Regions from separate parts of the Bacillus sp. z14 (2026) genome, predicted to be linked through region 2. Evidence: a T-box and tRNA genes for the amino acid it is inferred to sense, from the RefSeq annotation. Region 2 holds a T-box; the other holds one or more tRNA genes.
The links. A T-box is a leader RNA that pairs with one kind of tRNA and senses whether it is charged. The one in region 2 lies ahead of AC4G3O_RS05785 (valine--tRNA ligase), so its partner is inferred to be a tRNA-Val.
Positions count from the first base shown of each region.

Region 1 (12,760 bases), on a different contig from region 2:
TTTCATGTCCTTTATCTACAAAAGTTTCAATCATAGAATCTTCTGCTCGGCCAAGTGCTAAGCGTTTTATGAAATTAATAGCATCTTCACGATTATCTTCATACCCTTTTTCTTTCATATAATGATTAAGTGGAATCCAAGGAACTCCACCTGAAAAAGCAGTTGTTCCACCGATTTGATGGGTCTTTTCTAACACAAGAACCTTGGAACCGCTTTCAGAAGCGGCCACAGCAGCTGTCAAAGCGGCGCCACCAGTCCCTAAAACGATTACATCTACTTCTTTGTCCCAATTAGTAGGTATTTTACTAGACAAAAAATCATCCCCTTTGCCATTTTTGATAGTGACACTATCAATAAATTGATTATCACCGATAATTCTAATTATTTCAAGTTATTTGTCTAATTTGTGAAAAAAATAATTTATTATGTTTCTAGAATGCAAAACTCCAACCTTATCAATAGTGGGATAAGAACAATAGAACCATCGGAATATGTCTTTTGGACTATGTGGTAGAGAGAATATTACAAGGGTAAGTGGTATAAACATGAACTAAGTTGTTTAAATGGTGAATAGGGGAGTTTTAAATTGAAGGAGAGGGGTAGCTTTTTTATCACATTATTACATATTTTGATATGCTTAATGGTGGTAGGACTCTTAAATTTTACTGTTTCAACCGGATAGAGTGATGTTGGATTGCCAGGAGAAGGATTATTAAAAACTTATATCTCTATAACATTTTGTGCACAGCTGATGATTCAAGTTCTTTTCTATCTTATCTCTCGTTCAGTTAAAAGGAGAGGACATTCAACTTTTATAAATATTTGTTCTATATTCTTAATTACAATTAGTTTTTTATTTTATATTTACTATATTATAGCGAGTTTTATTTACTATTAATAAATAAAAACTCATTGAACAACGGTAATTATTACTCAATTAGCTGATCATATCTTCGACCAAGCCAGTGCCGATTAGAAGTTTTTTCAGGACAATCTATGAATAGTAGAGTGATTTTTCCAATATATATATATGAATTAGTAGTTGATCAATGCTTGTCATTTGATTCATATTCAACTATAATTCCTCTGTTAAAAAATAAGTTTTGCGGAGGACAACATGAATTTAAAAGGCAAGAAGATTTATTTAGCAAGTGGTTGGTTTAACGATAATCAGGCACAGCGACTTTCCAAAGCAGAAGAAGTTCTGCGAAATATGGGCTTTGACGTATTTAGTCCAAGAGAGCATCAATTTAAGGAATATGTGTATAATACACAGCCTTGGCGAGATGTAGTTTTTAAGAATGATGTAGACCATGTAAAAGATGCAGATCTCATTTTCGCGATATATGATGAAACAGATTCTGGGACAATGTTTGAGATTGGGTTAGCTTATTCAATTGGTAAACCCATCTTTGTCTTCCACGAGAAAGAAGAATATTGCAACTTAATGATCACAGAATCATTGCAAGCTTATTTTAAAACGTGGGAAGAAGTGCAGAACTATGATTGGACTACTTGCCCATTGATTCGTTTTGAAGGAGAAGTAGAATAAGCATTTTTGCTAAGTAGTAAACTATTAATAATATGAATATCATTAAATTAAAAGCCGGTCTAAGACTGGCTTTTTTTATTTATGAAGCAAAAATATCATTCTCTATTTTTCCAAGACATTTGAAAGAAAAAGATGAAACTTATGTCTGCATTATCGTTAATTTTCAGGTAGTAGATGATTATATGGAGTATTAACATGATGTCCTAAAAATAAATTTCAAAAAGATAGAGGGAATAAATCTACAAGTAGATTTATATGAATGAATTATAAATGAAGGAAAGTTTAGAGAGAGGGTGGGTCTTGTTAGATCAGATTTTAAATACACAGCTAATCCAGTTCAAGGATCAATTGAATACATGGGAAGAAGCTATTCAATTAGCGGCTGCTCCCTTGATAGAAAATGATTCTATTGAACAGACTTATGTAGATAAAATAATCAGTAATACGAAGGAACTAGGTCCTTATTATGTACTTGGCCCAAACATTGCTTTGCCTCATGCAAGACCGGAATTTGGTGTAAAACAGATGGGATTAAGCTTTCTAGTTATGAAAGAACCTGTATGGTTTTCGGATAAGGACCACCATAAGGTTCAGCTGATTATTGTACTGGCAGCGGTGGATAATCAATCACATCTAGAAGCACTATCTGAATTGGCAGCTGTCTTAGGTGAAGAATTGAATGTGAAACAACTAATCCATTCCAAATCCAAAGATGATTTTTTAGAGCAATTATTTTCATTTATACAATAGGAGGCAGCAAGATGAAAATATTAGTTGTATGTGGGAACGGTTTAGGAAGTAGTTTTATTGCAGAAATGAATGTAAAGAAAGCTTTGCGTGAAATGAATCGGGAGGCAGAAGTAGGGCATACCGATTTAACATCCGCCAAAGCGGAGACAGTAGATTACTATATTGGTTCACCTGAAATCATGGAGCAGTTAGAGGGAGATGGAAGGAAAGTCATTCCGCTCATTAATTTATTCAATGTCGAAGAAATCAAAACTGTTTTAGAAAAACATCTGGAGGATATATAACATGGATTTGATAGTAGACATATTAAGTACTCCGGCGATTTTGGTTGGTTTATTCGCTCTGATTGGTTTATTGCTGCAGAAAAGAGCAGCTACTGAGGTTGTATCTGGAACATTAAAGACAATTATGGGCTTCCTGATTATTGGTGCTGGTGCAACTGTCATTACGGGTTCACTCTATTTCTTTGGAAAAATGTTAGAGAAGGGCTTCGATATAGATGGTGTTATCCCGAACAACGAAGCGATCGTTGCGATGGCTCAAAATGCTTTTGGTACTGAAACAGCTTTAATCATGTTGTTAGGTATGATTATTAATATCCTCTTAGCTCGCTTCACTCCATTTAAATATATATTCTTAACAGGACACCATATTATGTTTATGGCTTGTTTGTTAGCAGTCGTATTATCGACAGGCGGACTAGATGGAGCAGCTTTAATTATAATTGGGTCTATTATTCTAGGATTATTAATGGTTTTAAGTCCAGCCCTGCTACAGCCCTTTGTTAGAAGGATTACAGGTAATGATGACATTGCGATCGGTCACTTTGGTTCATTCGGATATTGGGTTGCTGGATTAGTAGGTAAAGGAGCAGGGAATAGAGCTAAGTCAACAGAAGATATTCGAGTGCCAAGAAGTTTAGGATTCCTTAGAGATACATCCGTAGCAATCTCCTTAACTATGTTAGTTATGTTCTTTATCGTTTCGATTGCTGCTGGTCCAGCTTACATTGAAAATGAGTTGAGCGGCGGTCAAAACTTTATTGTATTTTGCCTTATCCAAGCAATCACGTTCGCTGCAGGTGTTTATATCGTTTTAGCGGGTGTTCGATTATTATTAGCAGAAATCATTCCTGCCTTCAAAGGGGTAGCGGACAAAGTTGTTCCTCATGCTAAACCGGCATTGGATGTACCAGTGGTGTTCCCTTTCGCCCCAAATGCAGTCATTATTGGTTTTATTTTTAGCTTTCTCGGAGGTATTATAAGTATGTTTTTACTTCCGTTATTTGGCTTGAAAGTAATTGTTCCTGGTCTAGTACCACACTTCTTTTGCGGAGCAACAGCTGGTGTATTCGGAAACGCTACCGGCGGCAGAAGAGGAGCTATGTTAGGTGCATTTGTTAACGGTATTCTGATCAGCTTCTTGCCAGCATTATTACTACCGGTCTTAGGAGACTTAGGTTTTGAAGGTACAACATTTGGCGATACCGATTTCGCGATCGTGGGTATTTTCTTAGGATATTTAATGAAACTATTTATGTAGATGCTAGAAAAGCATCGAACAACAGAAGAAGTGATAAATATTTTAGTTTTAAATGAGTTTTAACGCAAAAAAAGCAACTACATCATAATTTGTAGTTGCTTTCTTTAATGTTTTGAATAAAATTTTCTGCGTAGACCCAGGTATTCTGTTGCCGTGATCATCATTTGAGCTTTCTTTGCTTGTTGATGTGCCATTACAATGTTTGAGCATTTCATATAAGCTTGATCTAGTACATTCTTGACCTCTTGCCGTTTATCTTCTGCGATTTCATCTGGGAACCAATCATTTGCGAACCCTGTAATCATATATAATGAAATTACTTTTTCGGGGAATGATGTTGTATCACGATTGTCCAGTTCTTCTATTATCCTTGCTAAATTAGTGTTTGATTTGAGCAGGTTATAATAGCTTGCTGTTGCCTCGTATAAAGCGTCCAGCTCTTGTTTGTGATGTAATGCTTGGAGTGTTGTCACCGCTTCTTCAATCGTATCAAACCAATCATTTATTCCGGAGATTAAAAGGCTGGTTTGCGGGTCTGCTAACCCATATCCATTCATCACTTCGCAATCTGGGTAATGCTTTAACAATTCACTTTTTGTCGTGAAGATATCCCCGTGATAGGTCTCTCCTAAAGTATCATATACTTTATTGGCATAGAGACGAATCAGGTTTCCCTCTTTCATTTCCACTATCACTTCAAGCTTCTCCATCTTGCATTCCTTCTTTCATGTAGGTTTTGGATAGGATAGCAGCTATATTGTAAATTTGTTTTATAAGTATGTATCAAAAAAGAAAGGTTATATATTTACTTTACCTTCTGCTTAATCGTTTTGTATAGAGACAAAATATTACTAATAAACTGATTCTTTGAGAGAATCACCAGTGTATAACAACTAGTTAAGTATCATAGAGAAGTAGTGAAATTTAATGTAAATATGTGTTTAAATAAATGGAAGAAGGGGTTAGGTATATTCTTCTTTTCAAAAAATAGTGAGGGGTAATATCTATGTTCAAAATTACAAAGAATCCGTCTGGAAATACATACCGTGAGCTTATTGAATTGGCCTTTGATATATGTGATGAGTTTCATTTAGTTCTTAGAAAGGATATGGGAGACTTAACTAAGTTTGCCCCCATTCTACGAAAGTTTGATCCATCATTTAAGCTTATGAAAGAGCAATCTGAATGGGCAAGTAACATTTTAAAAGATAATCAAACTGCAAAAGTATACTATTTTTCCACAGATGAACATGCTAAAAACAACAGTTTTGGAACTATCCAATTCTCTATTTAGTTGGGTTTTCCCTAACTTACCTGGAGATTTATCATTTATTAAAGAAGGAGAGGACTGGCTGGCAACTAACTCTCATGAATCAGAGTGCTATATAATGACATCTGATAAAAATGAAATAGCCAAAATCAATGCAATTAAAGGTTTAACTTATGAAATAGAAGAAGATTGATGGCAATGGAAAAATACTCTCTCCTTTAGCAGAGCCTAACAAAGGTACTTGGCTATTTACAAGAGGATGAGACTTCAACTAAAAAACAGAAAAAAGGCTCAAACCCTTGATACATCTAGGTTTAAGCCTTCTTAAAAAGTATGATCCCGACTGGGTTCGAACCAGCGACCCCCACCCTGTCAAGGTGGTGCTCTCCCAGCTGAGCTACGGAATCAGAATACTAATTAATTTACAATAATTAATATAAAGGGTAAGTCAGTTAAAGTCAAGATGAATTTTTGTTGTAGGATCTTTCTTCTATATAAATACACAAAGCGATCCTTTAAATTAGAGAAGGAACATAGCCTTTTTAGTCCTCATGAATCTGTCTGACATTCTTCAGAGTAAAGTCTGTAATAATCATCACCAAGATCTGTCTAATAATTGGCGATTTTGAAAGCAAATTTATCATTCAGTTGATCTTTTTGCGCATACTAAAAATTATAAAATCTTTAGTGAATTTGTTTGACATAATTTACTAAAAATGATATTTTTAGTATACATCAGTTCTTTATAGAGAACTAGTGACTATTGATCTATGAATTATATCTATAAGTTTGAGAGAACTGATTGTAGTTTAGGATTATATCTATAAAAGATAGATAAACTCAATACAATAATAGGATGAAAAGGGCCTGCTTTGCTCCATGTGTTCTAAATAAAGAACGATACATCAGGGGTGAAGGAGAAAAAAGTATGTCAAAAACGAATCTTGAGTTGAGGTTCTTCATGTGAAAATAACTTTTGATGGTGGGCAAGTTAACGGTGGTCACAGAGGAAGTTGATTGTGTAGAGAAGGAAAAAGCCCTTATACAAATTTATCGTATAGGGCTTTTTTTAAAATTGGAGTGATGAAGTTGATTCAGGTATTGAAGCAGATGGTGTACCAGGCGTTTGGATTTGCAATCAAAAGTGAAGTTGCCAGAGTTAATTTAGCTTGAAGGATAGAAATCTTAATATATCAACTTTTATTATGTCCAAAAGGAATGTAGTCAGTGATATGGATGGGGAGAAAGTGATGTTAAGCGTCCATAATGTTAAATATTATAATCTCGGTGAAGTCGGAGGCTTAACCTGGGAACTAATGAATGAACCTAAGTATCGATGAGCTTGTGGATCGATTAACAGAAGAGTATGACGGAAGCCCTGAAGAATGTGAAAGTCAGGTTCGTTCATTTCCTGGATATGTTGAAAAAAGAAGAATTAATTGACTAAACCATTACTTCCTAAGGAGTTATGTTTATGAACCTCATTCAGAAAGCTCGAACCTTGCTGTCCATAGATAGTAAAACCTTCATGATGTATGCAGAAGCTTATTGTTCCTTGGGAGTGGCCCGGATACAAAAGAGTCTGCCCTTTTCTAAAATTGCGCCTAAATTGGGCAGAAAGATGGAAGAGACCTCATTAACTTATGTGCCAGCCCATACTGAAATCCTGGAGTTAGTGTCCAAAAGTTTGGAGACGATGAGTAGATATACGTTTTGGGAAAGTAAATGTCTTGTTATGGCGATTGCAGGAATGAGAATGCTCGAGCGGCGTGGCATTGAAAGTACTCTTTATATGGCAACAGCAAGAGATAAGGAAGGAAAGATGAAGGCTCATGCCTGGCTGCGGAGTGGATTATATTTTGTAACTGGAGCCAATGGGAAGGAAGGATACACAGTGGTGGGAACCTTTGCTAAAAGAATGGGGGATCAGAAGGAGAAAAAATGATGGATAGACAACCTTTGCACGTGACCGGTTTTTCCAAAGAGCTGAACCTAATGTTCGCCTTGAGCAAGGTACCAACATGGCAGAAGAGGATATGGAAAAAGTAATTAACTGTTTGCAGATGGTCTTAATGAAGTAAATAATCTGAGCTAAAGAGGTAGAGAAAATGATAGGAAGAAATATACAGGAAATACGTAAACGTAAAGGAATGACACTGACCCAGCTAGCTGCAAATGCCGGAATATCTAAATCCTATTTAAGCAATATTGAAAGGGGAGTGAATCAAAATCCTTCAATTGAAGTATTGAAAAGGCTAGCGTTTGTTTTAAATGCAGATTTAAAAACTTTATTGCGCGTACAAGAAGGTGTTGAAACCAATCAAAATATGAATCAGGAATTAATCAACCTAATCGAGGAATTAAAGACAACCGTAATTGATAAAGAACAAATGGATGAGTATCGGGCATTAATTGAGTATATTATGTGGAAAAGCAAAGTAAAATAATTGCCCAACCCTACCAAAATATCGAAATCATCCTAGCCAATGATGGATCAGAATTTATGGTTATACGCAGGATGGAATGCATAGTATAGATCAGTTAAAAATCGGTGATAATCAGTGGCCGGTCGCTGTTGATGGCCATAGGCTTGAGACTCGACCTTATTTGCTGTGGAAATTGGATTACATGCATTATAAATACGGGAGTTGGCTCTGGAAGAGTGCTTTTACGTTTGTCGTCATCTAACTCATTCTGTGGGAGGTTTAGGATTGAAAAAGCCAAATTTCCAGGTCGTATTTTGGTTGCTATATCAGTAATGAATGATGGAATTCAAAAAGCCTCCCGGTTATGACGGGAGGGAGCCTTGCGATAGCCTAAGTCTGGGTGAGTAATCTGGATAAATCTTTCCTAATGATATCAAGCCGATCTTCCATAAGTACCTGTGGAATTTTATAGCCGACAAACAAGGGAGATACAACAAAGCGTGGGATGGCCTTGCAAATAATCAAGTCATGAAAATGGTAAAAGAAAAGGTTATAGCTGGTGCATCCCTTATGGAAACCATCCAAAATATAACGGACCAGGATTTGAAGTTTATCAGCAAAATCATCAATCTCATCTAATGTGTTCAATATTAAATTGAATTCAGTAAAACCGATAACTGGATACTTTGATACATTTAACTCAATACCGGATTTCTTGTATACCTCTGTGCCTTCAAAATCAATCATTGCCATATTCTTATGGTAATCTACATGTTTCATTCCAATCACTTGCATATGGGCATGCTGAATGCTGCCGCCTGAAAAGGGACCATGATTCTTAAATAAGATAACGGACTCATACTCACCAGTCTTCTCCACTTCAAGCCATTTAGCAATACTGAAGCGAATTAATTCACGCATATGCTTCTGTTCATATCCCCTTATATCTTCGTGACATTGATTGGTTTCAATAATGACCGTTTGATAGGTATCCAGAAGAGTGGGATATTTATTCATCAACCAAATAATATCTCCCTTTGTCTCAAGAATATCGGTAAGCTCATCTCTTTGGCAAAAGGGGCAGGCTGCTGTTTTATTACGGATAGTTTCAGGCTTTTGACTGCCAATTGTACTTGAAAAATATAATTGTTGCTGATCCATACTTGCACCTACCTTGTTAACTGTTAAAACTCGATATGTTTATTATAAATTAAAGATATGTACGATTGTATATTTTTAGCCATATTATAGAAATAAAAAAAGTGTAAAAATACATAATAAAATGTCGATAGTAACAATGACATATATCTTTAATTGATTGATTATAAAAACATGGACGGTGAGTAGTGAAATGGATTTCGAGTATAGGGATCAATATGTACAGGGAGAAATAGGTGATGTGATTTATTTTAAAAGAGGAAATTTATTTATCTTTGGAGAAATTATAATACTGAGGGAAGCTTCGTGTATTGTGGAAATTTCTAAAGAATATGCAGACGAATTGAAACTCAACACAACGAGAACAGTTGTCAGACATGGTAATTATAAAATTATTGAGACCTCAAAAGTTCGCGCAAGAGTAAGTGAGCAACAAATCGATCCATTCAGTACACAAGTTTATCATTAAATTTACAATTCGTAGGGAGTGATTGTAAAAGTACCAATCGTGCAATGAAATCACCATTGAATATGCCTTTAAAGTTTTTTAAACCAAATTTGGAAGGAGAGAAGAAATGAAAATTAAATTATACGTCTTTTTAACATCTACCAAGGATAAAGAAAATAGTAGAAGCGAAATGATGATGAAAACAGTTGAGTCATCTTTCCGTCCGGTAATAGGAGACATTATTGAAGATCCTGGATTTGATCAGGGATTTCACAACGGATATGAGGTTGTGAAGGTGACGGTTAATTATGAGAAGAATGAATGCTATGTATCTCTTAGTCCGATGGCAATTGAATTAGAGGAAATTAGATTCGATGATTATATAAATAAGCTTACAGCCAATGGATGGGAAATCGTTTCAAAAGAGGATATATCAATGGCTAAATCTCAATCTCAACTATGATCTTTATACATATTATGACATCTTGAATCAAAGGACCGCGATTGGTCCTTTAATCATTTATAATCTAATTTTTATCTCAGGGCCTGTTGGTTTTCTTTTGAAAGGAGTTTGATGGTCTGTAAAATTAAACGTCAGTTCAGGAAGAGAATCCGGTAATGGGGGAGAAACTATTATTCATTTAAGGGGGCAATCACATCATGAAAAGAGAATGTGATTGCCCCCTCTCTGTTATTAGATTAGATTAAGCACCAACCTTCACATGGTCGGTGTCAGGCTGATTGGTTAGATCTTTCTTCTGAAGCAGCCACATGAGTCCTGCTGAAATGAATCCGAGGGATCCAATTACCATCCAGGCAGATGTAATCGAGTATGCTGCAATAAAGCTTCCCATAATCATTGGGCTTGTTGCATATCCGGCGCCAATTATCAGTGGGAGAATACTGCTGACTCTGCCTCTGTGCGAAGCTGGTGTTTGATTAGCTATAAAGGTCGAAGCATTGATTGCAATCATGATTTCTCCAATGGTCATGATGAAAATAGATACATAGAAGAAGGGAAGTATCGTGGTGAAGGCGAGCATACCAAAGGCAAAAGCATAGCACAAGGCTCCGGTGGCTATCACTTTTATAGGCCTTATCTTATTTGTCAGTTTCGTAATAATCGGCGTAAACGAGATAACCAATATACCGTTAAATGCGGCAAGTGTTCCGTAATAGGCTGCGCCAGAATCATTAAACAACTCCTCTAAATGCAGCGGTATGGTAAATGCCCATTGAGCGTATTCAAATTCGATACATAATAGAATAAAAGCGAACATAATTAATATTGGTCTTGCCCTCAGTACTTTAAAAACAGATCCTTCTACATGCTCCTCAAGCTTTCTTTCCGTTTTCTCTGTTACCGAAATATGTTTGGTTTTTGTCTCTTTTATAAAAATAAAAATTAATGTTGTAGCTAAGAGCGTAGCGATCCCATCAATGATGAAAACAAGATCTAAATGATTTTTATATAGTAGACCGGCCATGATTGGACCAACCGCAAAACCTAAATTAAAACCCATATAGGTTAATGAATAAGCACCTTTCCGATTCTCGGGGGTAGTTAAATCCGCCAATAGTGCATCGTAGGCAGGTGAGCACAAAGCAAAGAAGAGTGATGATAGCATGAGCAAATAGGCCATGGTCATCGAAGGCTCTATTAAACCTATGGATATAACGGTTATGCCTCCTAGACCTTGCGAAACAACAATAATAAATTTTCTTCCCAAGGTATCGGCCAGCTTTCCGCCTAAAATCATACTTGGTGCAGAAATAACACTGACTAAAGTTACATATAGTCCTGCTTGGGCACTATCCATGCCAATCTTCTGAGTGAGGATTAAAACAAGCAGCGGATGTACAAACCCTCCCAGACTATTAATAATTCGAGCAAAAAATATAATATAAATTTCTTTGGGTAAGCCTCGATATGGACTAAACAAATTTTTAAAAGACTGCATAATGCCTCCTGATTCCTTTAATTAAGTTCCAATAATTTCTATTTTAATAGATAAATAGGTAAAAGAGAATATTGTTTAAAAAATTTAAAATATTTTGAAGTTTTAAAGGAAGGAATTGGTATAATGGTGTGTGAAAGATGATAGTTTCAACCAGAGAGAAGGTAAGCAGATGGAGTTTTTTAATGTATTGATTCCGGTATTTGTTATATTTGCTTTAGGATATATAGGCGAGAAGAAGATAGGATTTGATCCAAAAACGATCTCAACGATGTCCCTTTATTTAATGACACCATTACTGGTGTTTCAAACGTTTTATACTAATGAACTGACCTTAGATTATCTTTATATTGTTATTTACGCGTTTGGGCTTTGTTTAGCACTTATGATCTTTGTATGTTTTATCGCTTTTATAAATAAATACAACATAAAGGAAACCTGTGGGCTCATTCTTGGTTCGGTTTTTATGAACAATGGTAATTATGGAACACCTGTTGCGTTATTATTGTTTGGCGCTGCCGGATTTGATTACGCCATCATCTTAATGGTCACCCAAAGTATCGTGATGGCTACAATTGGGGTATATGTAGCGGCGCGAGGAAGTGATATAGGCGGAGGGATTAGAGATACACTTGCAATTGTATTACGTATGCCTGTTGCATATGGAGCGATTTTTGGACTGTTATTTCAGTACACGGGTATTACCATCAGCCATTCCTTAATGACTACCATTGATTTAGTTGGAAGCGCGGCTATTCCGACAATCATGCTTGTTTTAGGTATGCAATTAGCCAAAATCAGTCTTAAGAATATTGAATATAAAAAGGTTACGTATGCACTAATCATTAAATTGGCAGTGGCGCCCCTTGTAGCGTGGGGAATTTCAGCCCTTTTGCCAATCGATACCTTGCTTAAACAATTAATGATTATCATGGCCGGAATGCCTGCTGCTGCAAATACGACGATGTATGCCATTCAGTTTAATACAAAGCCGGAATTTGTTTCGGTTTGTACATTTATAAGTACAGTACTTAGCTTAATCACTTTACCAATCATTTTTTATTTTGTTTTATAGTGAGAAGGATTTATTAGAAAGTGAAGTACATAAAATGGGATTAAACGAATCAATTTATATGAAATATTAGTTGTTCCGCAGAAAGGATGGTATTGGGAATGAAAAGAAACAAAGTATGGATTCCAGCGCTTTTAATGGGGGTAAGCTTGGTGGTATGTATAATGGCCCTTATCCAATCGATTAACTCAACTCCTCAAAGATATCCATTATTAGGCTTGATCCCCTGTGTTATAGGTGCAGCTTCTTTTCTATATATCAATAAAACCGCCCAAAAAAAGACTTTGTTTCTATGGTTCACTCAGATATTAAATATACTATTTATGATATTTCCATTGATAACACTTCTATACTTTATGTCCTCTAATTAGATTCTTAATTATTGACCTCTTGATTTTGAGGTCTTTTATTTATGCTATAAATCTTAAAACTATAAAATTATGGTATTTTTTATAATATATTGAAACTTTTTTCTAGGATAAACAGTCTAATAAGTAGAGAGAAAACAGGGGGGAGCCGCATGCATGAAGATGCTTCTTTAGTACAAAGGGCTATAAAAGGGGATGATACAGCATTTTTAACTT
Region 1 covers NZ_JBZFQK010000002.1:351,276-364,035, forward strand. Annotated here, with positions in the region: gene AC4G3O_RS07760 (FAD-binding protein) at 1-313, opposite strand, end outside; gene AC4G3O_RS07765 (nucleoside 2-deoxyribosyltransferase) at 1,118-1,552, shown strand; gene AC4G3O_RS07770 (PTS sugar transporter subunit IIA) at 1,853-2,302, shown strand; gene AC4G3O_RS07775 (PTS sugar transporter subunit IIB) at 2,314-2,586, shown strand; gene ulaA (PTS ascorbate transporter subunit IIC) at 2,588-3,844, shown strand; gene AC4G3O_RS07785 (hypothetical protein) at 3,949-4,554, opposite strand; gene AC4G3O_RS07790 (hypothetical protein) at 4,851-5,138, shown strand; tRNA gene AC4G3O_RS07795 (tRNA-Val) at 5,449-5,521, opposite strand; partial or broken gene AC4G3O_RS07800 (lasso peptide biosynthesis PqqD family chaperone) at 6,320-6,557, shown strand; gene AC4G3O_RS07805 (lasso peptide biosynthesis B2 protein) at 6,589-7,059, shown strand; gene AC4G3O_RS07810 (helix-turn-helix domain-containing protein) at 7,223-7,561, shown strand; gene AC4G3O_RS07815 (DUF4931 domain-containing protein) at 7,931-8,701, opposite strand; gene AC4G3O_RS07820 (DUF2187 family protein) at 8,892-9,167, shown strand; gene AC4G3O_RS07825 (hypothetical protein) at 9,274-9,609, shown strand; gene AC4G3O_RS07830 (MDR family MFS transporter) at 9,851-11,107, opposite strand; gene AC4G3O_RS07835 (AEC family transporter) at 11,277-12,179, shown strand; gene AC4G3O_RS07840 (sigma-70 family RNA polymerase sigma factor) at 12,697-12,760, shown strand, end outside.
Region 1: it encodes a tRNA-Val, which carries the amino acid that the T-box ahead of AC4G3O_RS05785 (valine--tRNA ligase) is inferred to sense. The anticodon was not compared.

Region 2 (12,760 bases):
GACAAGCACAAATTCTTCACCGCCATATCTGGCTGCAATCCCTTTAAATTGTACGAGTGAAGACAAACGTTCTGCTACCTGACATAAAACATCGTTCCCACCCAAATGTCCGTAAGAGTCATTTATTGACTTAAAGTGATCCAAGTCTATTAAGATAAGAGTTAATGTGTCCAGCTTTCTTTCCCTTATCAGGATAAATTGTTCTTTTAAGTAATCTTCCAGAAAATAGTTGTTATAGAGATTTGTTAAAGAGCAGCGTTCACTTTTGACTTTTGTTTCTTCATAATGCCTCGCATTTTCAATAGCTGAAGCCAGATATGTAGAAAGAATATCTGCAATCGTTATCTGACTGTTTTCAAAAAAGTTTCTTTTCGAAGATATATGAAGGACAATCCCTTCCATTTGCTCTGCATTTAAAACCGGAACAATCAAGACGCTTTCTGCCCAATCAGGAATACCATGGTTTTCGTATTTCTTCAGGGAGGCAGAGCTCTGAATCAGCAATGTTTTTTTTGATTTCCATACTTCTCCTAACAAGCTGTCTGTTGCCGAGATTAAATTCAAATGGGGCATACCAGTCTCATTTTTACTTTCATAACGAACCATACGAAGGCGATTATTGGCTTTGCTATCCACACTAAGAATATAGGTTTCGTCCACTGGGAAAATCCTTGAAATTTCACCCAAAAATAAATCCAGTACTTGCTTGACTTCTAATCTTTCTGTCAATCTGTGACCAATTTGGCTCGCTTTTTGCAAATCTTCATTCATATGGTCAGCCCGATAATACAGTCTCATCACAAGAGCCAAACTCACAAGCGGTACGCCAACAATAATAATGGCTACCACCCCCAGCTCCTGATAGGTTGAATACAATAATAACCCGATTGGAAAGATGATAATACTGGATACGATATCCGCAACCTGATCTTTTGCAACAAACTCTACTTTTGCCTTATATACAAACACATCTATGAGTAAAGCACAAATAAAATTAGATAAGAACCAGACAATTTGGTGGATTACAATTAATGAAAATACACTTATATCCGATAAGTCCAAATTAGAATGCTGACCGCCAAGCAAATAATAGATTAATCCGCTTGTTAATGAATTAATAAAAAACATTAAAGAATTCATCGGAATGCGGAAAAGCTCATCCTTGCTTATTTTTATTCTATAGAGCAATGTTATTACTCCGATTTGCGAAAGGATTATTTCAACAAATAATCCGTACTCAAGGAATAGAGCCAAGGATACACCCTGAAGGAGAAAAATTGGCAATCCATTTATCATAATAGGGTAATACGTAATAATACAAAGCAGTAATAGGAACAGAAGAATATCAATCGAAAAAAAGCTTCCTAAAATAGGATACTCCGTATATGAAATATATAAACTTGCAGGGACGATCAATAACCAAAGTATCCAAATAATGAAGCGTTTTTGTTTTGTAACCATTACCGCCCCTCCGTTCAGGAATTTCATCCATCTTATGTCAAATTTTATCAAAAATTCTGACATCTGTTACACAAGTATTTACAAAAACAGGTCTTATGGAGGATTGTCATGAACATCATTACTTTTACATGAATTTAGTTATGACTTTCGAATAATTTCATTGACGATATATGGACGAATAGACGCCAAAAAATATAAAGAGCCTGTGACCAATAGCATATCTCTGTCTTTCATTTTGGCTAATATCTCATTTATTCCTTCTACCCAATCTTTTTTTACATCCTTATGAGGGTGTCGGCTATGTTTAAAAAGCTCCTCTGCCTCATTCATTCGTTCTAATGGAATCTCCGTAAAAGTTATACTTGCTGCCTTTTGTTCAATCATCTGAATCATCTTTGTATAATCCTTGTCCTTTAAGGCCGCAAACAAAATATGTATATCACAATTTGGGTAACGATCATCAATCGTTGAAAGCAGAGAGTTTATACCTGACACATTATGTGCGCCGTCCAGGATGATTAGCGGCTGGTTCGACACAATCTCAAAACGCCCTTTCCATCTGGCAGATGCCAGTCCTTTTCTGATACTTTCTTCCCGAATCGAAAAGCGATACGTTTCACTAAGTAATATTGAACTGATGACAGCAAGCGCTGCATTCTCAACTTGATGGCTTCCAAGCATGCTAATATGTAAATTCTCCAGTAAGTATTCTCGCCATTTAACCGTGAAAACTTCCTGATTTTCAGGGTGAGAGCGGTTTAAAATCTTAAATTCTTTTCCTAGCGTATATAAAGCAGCATTCATTTTCTCTGCCTGTTTTGCGAGGGGCTCTAATGCTTCCTCATCTTTTACACCTGTAACAACTGATGTTCCATTCTTGATAATTCCTGCTTTTTCTGTTGCTATTTTACTCAGAGAATTCCCGAGAATGTTGGTATGCTCTAAAGAAATGCTAGTAATGATCTCCAAAAGCGGTTCAATTACATTAGTGGAATCAAGTCTTCCCCCAAGTCCTGTTTCAATAATAAGAATGTCCGGTTGCTCATTTTTAAAGTGCAGAAAAGCTAATATAGTCGTTACTTCGAAAGCAGTCAGATAATCCCCTTCTTGCTCTGCTTCATTTAAAACAGGGAGGAGGTAATTTAAACATTCAACTAGCTTATTGTCCGAAATCATTTCCTCATCAATCATAATTTGTTCGTTCAGCTTTTCAAGATAGGGAGATGTAAAGGTACCTACCCGGTAGCCCTCTGCCACCAAAATATGTTTTAAAAATGTAAGCGTAGAACCTTTGCCATTTGAGCCTGCTATATGTATACAAGGAATGCTGCGCTCCGGATTTCCCAATTTACGTAAGACTCTTTCCATTCTCTCCAGGCCAAAATCCATCCCAAGTTTTGCTGTACGGTCTGCAAGAAACTTCTCTGCCTGTTGATAATCCTGTATCATTTTTTTCACTCCTCAACCATTGCGCTATGTATTAGTATGACATGATTGAACAAAAACACCCTGTTCAAATGCTTCGAACAGGGCGCAATAAAATGTCTTAAGCCAATTCTTCTAAATCCTTCAGGCGGCTTTGTACAGCCTCACGTTTTTCAACATAGTCTGCCAGCTTCGCTTTTTCTTCTTCAATCACCTTTTCAGGCGCTTTTTTCATGAAGCCTTCATTGGATAGCTTTTTCTCAATTCTTTCTACTTCTTTTTTCCATTTTTCAAGTTCTTTTTGAAGACGTTTTTGTTCCTCTTCAATATTTAATAGACCTTGCAATGGAAGAATTAATTCAACACCCGTTACGATAGCTGTCATCGCTTTATCATCAGCAGGGATGTCTGTACCAATTGTTAATTCCTCTGGATTACAGAAGCGCTCGATATAGCTGCTGTTTTTCTCAAGAACAGCTTGTGTTTCTGTATCTTTCGCCTTCAAAGAAAGCTTGATTTTTTTGCTGAGCGGCGTGTTCACTTCTGCGCGAATATTACGTACTGTACGAATGATTTCGACAAGCAATTTCATTTCATCAGAAGCTTTTTCATCCGTTAAGTCCGGATTTACAACAGGCCAAGATGCTGTTGTGATGGACTCCCCTTGGTGAGGAAGGTTCTGCCAAATTTCTTCAGTGATGAATGGCATAAATGGATGTAACAATCGCATCGTTTGATCCAATACGTACGCAAGGATAGAACGTGTTGTAAGTTTAGCTTCCTCGTCTTCTCCATATAGAGGGAGCTTCGCCATTTCAATATACCAATCACAGAAATCATCCCAAATGAAGTTGTATAATGCACGGCCAACTTCACCGAATTCATATTTATCTGCCAGTCTTGTTACAGTTTCAATCGTTTCGTTTAGACGAGTTAAAATCCATTTATCCGCAACTGATTTTTCGCCTGTTAAATCAATCTCTTCATATTTCAGCCCATTCATATTCATCAAGCAGAAACGGGATGCATTCCAAATTTTATTGGCAAAGTTCCAAACAGATTCTACTTTTTCATAGCTGAAACGTAAATCCTGACCTGGTGAGCTTCCAGTTGTTAAGAAATATCTTAATGAATCCGCACCATATTTCTCAATAACCTCCATTGGATCTACACCATTACCAAGAGATTTACTCATTTTCTTGCCATGCTCATCACGTACAAGTCCATGAATCAATACATCTTTGAATGGACGCTCTCCAGTGAATTCAAGTCCCTGGAAGATCATTCTTGATACCCAGAAGAAAATAATATCGTATCCAGTCACAAGAGCTGCTGTTGGATAATAACGTTTAAAGTCTTCTGAATCTGTATCAGGCCAGCCCATTGTGGAAAACGGCCATAACGCAGAACTGAACCATGTATCCAATACATCTGTATCCTGCGTCCAGTTTTCGATATCTGCAGGATCTTCCATTCCTACATGTACCTCGCCTGTTTCCTTATGGTACCAAGCCGGAATGCGGTGACCCCACCAAAGCTGTCTAGAGATACACCAGTCATGGATATTATCCATCCAATTCAAATATGTTTTCTCAAAGCGTTCCGGTACGAATTCTACTTTACCTTCAGTGGATTGCATTTCAATTGCACGCTCTGCCAATGGTCCCATTTTAACAAACCATTGTGTAGATAAATAAGGCTCTACAACAGATCCGCTTCTTTCAGAGTGTCCAACCTGATGGATATGCTCTTCAATTTTGAACAACACTCCCTGATCCTGAAGATCTTTCACAATTTGCTTACGGCAATCGAAACGGTCCATACCTTCATATTTGCCAGCCTTCGCGTTCATCGTTCCGTCTTCATTCATAACTAGAATGCGTTCAAGATTATGACGATTACCTACCTCGAAGTCATTAGGATCATGTGCTGGTGTAATTTTTACAACGCCGGAACCAAAATCCATCTCTACATAATCATCGCCAACAATCGGAATTTCTCTTCCAACGATTGGCAGGATAACCGTTTTTCCAATCAGGTGCTTATAACGGTCATCTTCCGGGTGAACTGCAACTGCTGTATCGCCAAGCATTGTTTCCGGACGAGTTGTCGCAACTTCAATATGCCCGCTGCCATCTGCAAGTGGGTAGCGCATATGATAAAAAGCACCCTTAACCTCTTTATGAATTACTTCAATATCAGAGATCGCTGTTTTTGTACTTGGATCCCAGTTAATAATATATTCACCGCGGTAAATAAGGCCTTTTTCATAAAGTTTTACAAACACTTCACGAACAGCTTTTGAAAGTCCCTCATCTAAAGTAAAGCGTTCACGAGAATAATCAAGGCCCAATCCAATTTTTGCCCATTGCTCACGAATATGGGATGCGTATTCCTCTTTCCATTTCCATGTTTCTTCAACAAATTTCTCACGTCCCAAATCATAACGTGAAACACCTTGATTGCGCAGTTTTTCTTCTACCTTCGCTTGAGTTGCGATTCCCGCATGGTCCATACCTGGCAGCCATAATACGTCATAACCCTGCATTCTCTTCATTCTTGTCAAAATATCCTGAAGCGCAGTATCCCATGCATGACCTAAATGCAGTTTACCCGTTACGTTTGGAGGAGGAATTACAATCGTATAAGGTTGTTTTTGTTTATCCTGTCCCGCTTCAAAGAATTTACCCTTTAACCACCAATCATAGCGTCCTTTTTCGATTGATTGAGGATCGTATTTGGTTGGCATACCAATATCCGTTTGTTGCTCCATTTTTCATTCTCCTTTACTTTCATAATTGGTGAAAAACGCAATAAAAAAACCGCTTCATCCTCTATATAAAAAGGACGAAACGGTATGTCTCGCGGTACCACCTTTGTTCCAATACAAATAACTGTTGTATCGGCACTTCATTTCATTAACGGCTCTTCACCGGTTATCCGCTACTATTGACGTTCACGGAAACAGCTCCCGGGCGACCTTCTGCGATTACGGTTACTGAAGGAATCTTACAGCCGATGGATTCCTCTCTCTTACAGTCTTAATCACATACTCTTCCCATTCAAAGCTTTTCATTGTTATTTTGGTTTCTCATAATCGGAAATCATTTTTTAATACTGTTATCATACATAAGTATGCATCTACTCGTCAATCATTGTTTCCCATTTTTCTATATTTTATTCAAGCCTATGTCCAAGGTGTCATCGTCAATTCTCATTCTTAGACGCTTTAAATAATGCTGTACAGACACCCATTCAGGGGTAATTTTATATTCTATCATAAAGGGGGAATTTACATGCGAAAAAAGGTAACTCAATACAATATGCCTCCGTGGATTCGAAATACAAGAAATGTCTTACAGCAATTCTCCATTCCCTTTGCCGTTTTTCAAGGAATCCGGACATTCTTTTTTCCGACCACTTTTGATTTGTTTCTGCTATTATTACTGATTGGTCTTGCTTTAGCCTTCCACTTTGATATTCTGTAATCTTTTATAACTATTCATTTAGACCAGGTAGGTTTGCCTGGTTTTTGTTTGATACAGCCTATCATTTTATTATGTTGATGCCATATCTTTTATTTCTCTTCCTTCGCCTTTTTGCTTTCTTCTATTTGTTCCATCCTCATAATAATATATTCAATGTTTTTTAATAACCAATACTGCCTTTGGAATCTTCGGCAAAATTGTATTTCATCCTGTTTACCTTTTTTTCTGGAGTATTGTTCTATTACCTTGATACAATTAGCCGGATAGGCTAAATAGGATAAGAATAAACGCAGCTCACCCTCCTTGTAGGGAAAATACTTCAGATAAAGATAGATCCACTCAACTATTTCTTCACCCTGGATTGGATAAGTTTTTAACTGCTTAACGACAAAAGGCAATAAGTCGAAATAGGCAGGTGCGGTTTTACTCTGTTCAAAATTGATAAAATGGCCATAACCATTTTCACTATATAAGAAATGATGAATTGAGATATTTCCATGGGTCACCACACTGCGTACTTTTTCTTCTTCCTTTGTTAGGTCAAACCACTCCTTCAGTTTATTTAAGGAATACGTCAGAGCCTGAGACAAGTCATAAAAGCACATACTAAACAACTGCTCAAACGGAGACATATACCACTTCTTTTCGATGGTTGTTACCATTTCACGAATAAATTCCTTTTGCTCCTCCCACTCCTTGACTGTTTTTTCATAATGCTCTTCCCGTTCCTCTTTCGTAATGTTAATTTCCTTGCCAGATAGCGTATGCATTCTTGCCAATTCCCTGAACATCTGCTGGTGTCGTTCTGCCCGTTCCTCTATATGTTCATCCGGCAGCCAAGGCATAAGGTAACTGATTTTATCATGAGTTAATACTCCATATCTGCCATCAACTGTTGGAAAAATCGGAACAATTCGGTTATATCCATTTTGATATAGGTTCTGCACATTTTTGATAAAATCAATGCCTTTGGTTGCCGGGATGGTTTTAATCGCAAATATACCATTGTTCGTATATACTTTTTTTACTTTTCCAAAATCCTCGTAAAATTCAAGTTCCAATTGATAGTTTCTTAGAAACTCAGATATCCACTCCTGATCTTTTCTTAACATTCCTCTGGCACCCTTTCTGCATGTGCCCTTTTTGGAAACCAATGAAATCTATTTCAGCTGCCCTATCATAAGTCATTATTTTTTAATGAGCTATGCAGCCATGTTTCTCACATTTAAATTGCATTGTACTATTCCTATTAAAAAAGCAGAGCATATAATGCTGTGCTCTGCTGTTAACTAGACCTATTATTTATAAGAAGCAGCAGCTTCAGGAATATAAATTACCTGACCAGCTTTTAGATCGGATGTTAATTCCATCCCGTTTATTCTCGCGATATGCTGAACGCTCGTTTTATATCGATCTGCCAGAACATCAATATTTTCTCCATTTTGGACAATACAGACTCTTACTTTTGATTGTTGTGATTCTTCCTCCTCTGTAAATAAATCGTATAACAAAGATTTAGACTTACCTTCAGTTTGATCTTCGTTCTCCTTCCCATTCTTTCTTTTAGAATCAGACGATTGATACTTTTTCTCTACATACTGATTGGATGTTTGTTCTTTTTTCTGTTGACTTATGCGAGAAACATTTGTTTCCGGTTCTACTGCAGCTTTATTCAAATCTGGTGCTACATTCGCTTGAGATTGGTGCGGCTGTACTCTGTCATATTCAGGACTTTCCTCTTTTTCATATTCTGAACTTTCCTCTTTTTCATACTCGGCAGTAAAAGGAACGACTTCCATTAATTCCGGAGGACCCTCATCAAATCTATTATCATATGGAATGGAAAAAGATTGGTTTTCATCTTTTTGCTTTTGTCTGTCAACTAATTGGTCCGGTTCAAAAGCAAAAGGGCTATAGTCCTTGTCTGTATGATCTGACTCATCATTCGGCTGTGTTTCTTCATAATCGGCTGGTTGATGCAGTCGGGGTGACAATTTAGTTTCAACATAAAAATGGTCATCCTGGTTATGATTACTCTCTATATAAGAAGTTGGGTTCTTGAGATAAATCTCAGGCGAATCTGCCAAATCCTCCTGCTCCTGATCCTCATCCTCAGAATTTTCCCGATATAAATGCACCTCTATCTGTTCTTCCTCTTGCTCATTATGGACTTCTGCCTGAATAGTAATCTCCTCTGCTGACTCCTCAAAATCTTCGTTGATTTTATTCCATGTATGAGTATGATGCTCTTCCTGAAATCGCCCGGATGTTCCATTTTGATAGTTTGAAGTCTCTTCCCGTTCCTCTGTCTCTGTCACTTGCGTCTGCTCTTCAGGCAAATTATCGTAAACTCCACCAATCCATAAATCTGCTCTAATTTGCAGATATCCCTTTTCTGGCAGCTTATAATCAAATGTATGCACACCTATATTAAGCTCATCCATTTCCCGAACTCTTTCTGCAGGAATCGTTATATCTACAGGAAATTGCTGATGGAATTCAAATAAATGATGCTCCCTTTGTTCGATTACAGAAACATAGCGCCGAAACGGATCTTCTGCTCCTTCTTCCTGTCCTGTTGCCTCAGTGGCCTTATATTCCCCCATTAAATCCAGAGTCCCTTTAAGAATCACATACTGTTCTACTTGATGAGCTGAAACATTTGGTTCAAGCGAAATGGAATACAGTTCCTCAACTTCCTGTCCCCTTTGAAACCACACACTCTCTTCTAATGAAAATCGTAATGACGATGCATGATCCTCAGACACCCAATTTCCTCCCTTCAGCCCTTTTCATCTAAATGCCATTATCAGCCTATGCTGCAGATACAGAAAATATGTGCTTTGTTAAACGTATGTCTGGAGAATAAAAAAATTCCCCTGAGTATGCTCTCCGGGGGAATCTACTAATCACTTTATCTCATTCAAACTGGAGCATGGACTCTCGCCTAAAACAAAGGTAAGCAGCAGTAAGAAGTCGATTAGTTCAACTAATGCTCCGTGTGGAATGAAAGTAATTCCTCAACGGACATTGTTTCACTTTATCGTTTAATTGCTTTAAACGCTTTTTGGGCAGCCTGTATAGTCTTTTGAATATCTTCATTACTATGTTCCACTGAAAGAAAGATTCCTTCAAACTGAGAAGGCGGCAAGAATACACCATTTTCCGCCATTTCTTTATAATAATTCGCAAAAAATTGAAGATCTGATTGTTTTGCAGACTCGTAATCTTTAACCTGTTCATTAGTAAAGAAGAAGCCAATCATAGACCCTGCTCGATTACACGTTAAAGGTACTTGGTAGGTTTCAGCTGCTTCCTTAAACCCTGCCTCTAAGAGATCTGCTTTTTTAGTAAACTCTTTATACGTATCCTCATTAAGCTGGATTAACGTTTCATAACCGGCTGTCATCGCAATCGGATTTCCTGATAATGTACCGGCTTGATAGATGGAACCGCTTGGCGCAATTTGGCTCATGATCTCTTTTTTACCGCCGAATGCTCCTACTGGAAGTCCTCCGCCAATTACTTTTCCTAGACAAGTTAAATCTGGAGTAACATCGAAATGACCTTGCGCACATTGATAATCAACACGGAAACCGGTCATAACTTCGTCAAAGACTAATAAAGAACCGTGATTTTCAGTAATTTCTCTTAATCCCTGCAAGAAGCCTGGCAGTGGAGGGACTACTCCCATATTTCCCGCAACTGGCTCTACAATTATAGCTGCTATATCTTCGCCATATTGGTCAAAAGCAAGTTTTACACTCTCAAGATCATTGTATGGAACTGTAATGGTATTTCGCGCAACGCCCTCTGGAACACCAGGGCTATCTGGTAAACCAAGTGTAGCAACGCCTGAGCCAGCTTTGATAAGCAATGAATCTCCATGTCCGTGATAACATCCTTCAAATTTAAGAATCTTATCCCGTCCTGTATATCCTCGTGCCAGACGAAGTGCGCTCATGGTTGCTTCTGTACCGGAGGAAACCATCCGTATCATTTCAATTGATGGGACACGATCAATTACAAGCTGTGCCAATTTATTTTCCATTAAAGTTGGAGCACCAAAGCTTGTACCAGTTTCAGCAACCTTTTTAATCGCCTCTACTACCCGGTCATTTGCATGGCCAAGAATCAGCGGTCCCCAGGAAAGAACATAATCAATATATTCATTGCCATCAATATCATAGATTTTTGAACCCTTTCCTCTTTCCATAAAAATCGGATCCATATTTACAGATTTAAAAGCACGGACAGGGCTGTTTACGCCGCCCGGCAATAAATTGATGGATTCCTGGAATGCTTTCTTAGAATTTTCATATGAACGCATATGTTGCAATCTCCTTTATATATGGAATTAATTTGATTCTTTTAACCATTTTGCTGCATCTTTTGCAAAGTAAGTAATGATTAAATCTACACCGGCACGTTTCATACCAGTTAGCATTTCCATCACAATAGCTTTTTCGTCAATCCAGCCATTTGCACCTGCTGCTTTAACCATGGAATACTCTCCACTTACATTATAAGCTACAAGAGGCAGATTTACCGTATTCTTCACATCGCGAATGATATCGAGGAAAGCAAGAGCTGGCTTCACAATGATAAAATCCGCTCCCTCCTGAACGTCTGATTCAGCTTCACGCAAGGCTTCAATACGGTTGGCATAATCCATTTGATAGGATTTTCTATCACCAAATTGAGGTGCTCCGTTTGCTGCTTCACGGAATGGACCATAAAATGCGGATGCATATTTAACGGCATAGGACATGATTGGGATGTGCTGATAGCCTGATTCATCAAGACCCTGGCGAATCGCAGCCACAAATCCATCCATCATATTGGAAGGAGCAATAATATCCGCTCCTGCTTCCGCCTGGCTGACAGCTGTTTTAACCAAAAGCTCCAGACTTTCATCGTTTAAGATTTCATCATTTTCAACCATACCGCAGTGACCGTGGCTTGTATATTCACATAAACATGTATCAGCTACAACAAGAATTTCAGGATAGTTTTCTTTTACAAAACGAATCCCTTTTTGGACAATCCCATGTGTATGAAAAGCACCTGTCCCACATTCATCCTTATTTTCCTCATCCGGTACTCCAAAGAGAATGACAGATTTGATACCAAGTGAAGCCACTTCATCCATTTCCTCTTTCAAACGATCCATGGAAAATTGATAGATTCCTGGCATAGAAGTAACGGGGTTCTTTTCATTTGTACCTTCCGTAATAAAAATCGGATAAATAAAGTCTTCTACATGTAAATGTGTTTCACGCACAAGCGCTCTCATAGATTCATTTCTTCTTAATCTTCTGTGTCGATTAAATTCAATATTGGCCATTTTAAGGTCCTCCTATATTACGAATAATACTGCCTTAATTCTTTCATCATTTCATCTACGGTATATTGCTCCGGACATAATGTGACAGCCACGCCCAGTTCTTCGGCTCTTTTCCTCGTGACCGGTCCGATTGCAACTGTCACTTTATCTATCAAACAGTCAAATAAATGATGTTTTTTCACGGTCTTCATAAAATGATTTACTGTCGAAGGGCTCGTAAATAATAGAATATCTATCTTTTTATTTGTAAGTACATCCACCAAGGCTTGTTCACTGTCTTCTGGCATACGGTTGCTGTAAATAACGGACTCCTCTGTATGTATACCTGCAGCTATCAGCCCATTAAATAGATAATCTCTCGCCAAATCACCCTTTATAATGAGCACAGATTCGCTCGTATCCACTACTTCCAGAAACGCAGGCAAAAAAGATTCAGCTACATATTTCGGTGGGATAAAAGTAGGCTGCAGACCATGTTCCTGCAAGGCTGCTTTCGTTTTTTTACCAATGGCTGCTATTTTAGGATAGATTCCTTCAAATTCCATTTCGTTCAGCATCTCACAAAATAGATCAACACCCGGCTTGCTTGTGAAAACGATCCAATCAAAAGATTCCAGCCTGCTCAGCTTTTCTTTTACTGATTCAAGCCTATCTGCATCATCAACCTTTTGAAACGAAAGAAGAGGCACCTTAATTGGTACCCCTCCATGCTCAGCAATCATGGCACACAATTGTTCGGCCTGCGCTTCTTCTCTTGTAACCAATACGCCTTTACCCGAAAGAAACAAGGAATGCTTCATTTAGCTTTCCATCTCCTCTTTAACCTTTTCAATTAAAGTCTTTGCTCCCCGTTCGATTAGGCGATTGGCAGCTGTTATACCTAAGCTTTCAGGATCATCTCCTGAAATTTGTTCACGATAAATGGTACGCCCATCAGGCGTTCCGACGAGTGCCTGGAATTGTAAGGTCCCTTTTTCGTCTTTATATGCAAAACCTGCAATTGGAACCTGACAGCCACCCTCCATTTTATTGAGGAAGA
Region 2 covers NZ_JBZFQK010000001.1:1,202,342-1,215,101, forward strand. Annotated here, with positions in the region: gene AC4G3O_RS05775 (sensor domain-containing diguanylate cyclase) at 1-1,461, opposite strand, end outside; gene AC4G3O_RS05780 (bifunctional folylpolyglutamate synthase/dihydrofolate synthase) at 1,600-2,910, opposite strand; gene AC4G3O_RS05785 (valine--tRNA ligase) at 3,008-5,659, opposite strand; T-box leader at 5,727-5,961, opposite strand; gene AC4G3O_RS05790 (YszA family small membrane protein) at 6,183-6,374, shown strand; gene ysxE (spore coat protein YsxE) at 6,464-7,486, opposite strand; gene AC4G3O_RS05800 (LysM peptidoglycan-binding domain-containing protein) at 7,673-9,142, opposite strand; gene hemL (glutamate-1-semialdehyde 2,1-aminomutase) at 9,415-10,704, opposite strand; gene hemB (porphobilinogen synthase) at 10,732-11,721, opposite strand; gene AC4G3O_RS05815 (uroporphyrinogen-III synthase) at 11,739-12,521, opposite strand; gene hemC (hydroxymethylbilane synthase) at 12,522-12,760, opposite strand, start outside.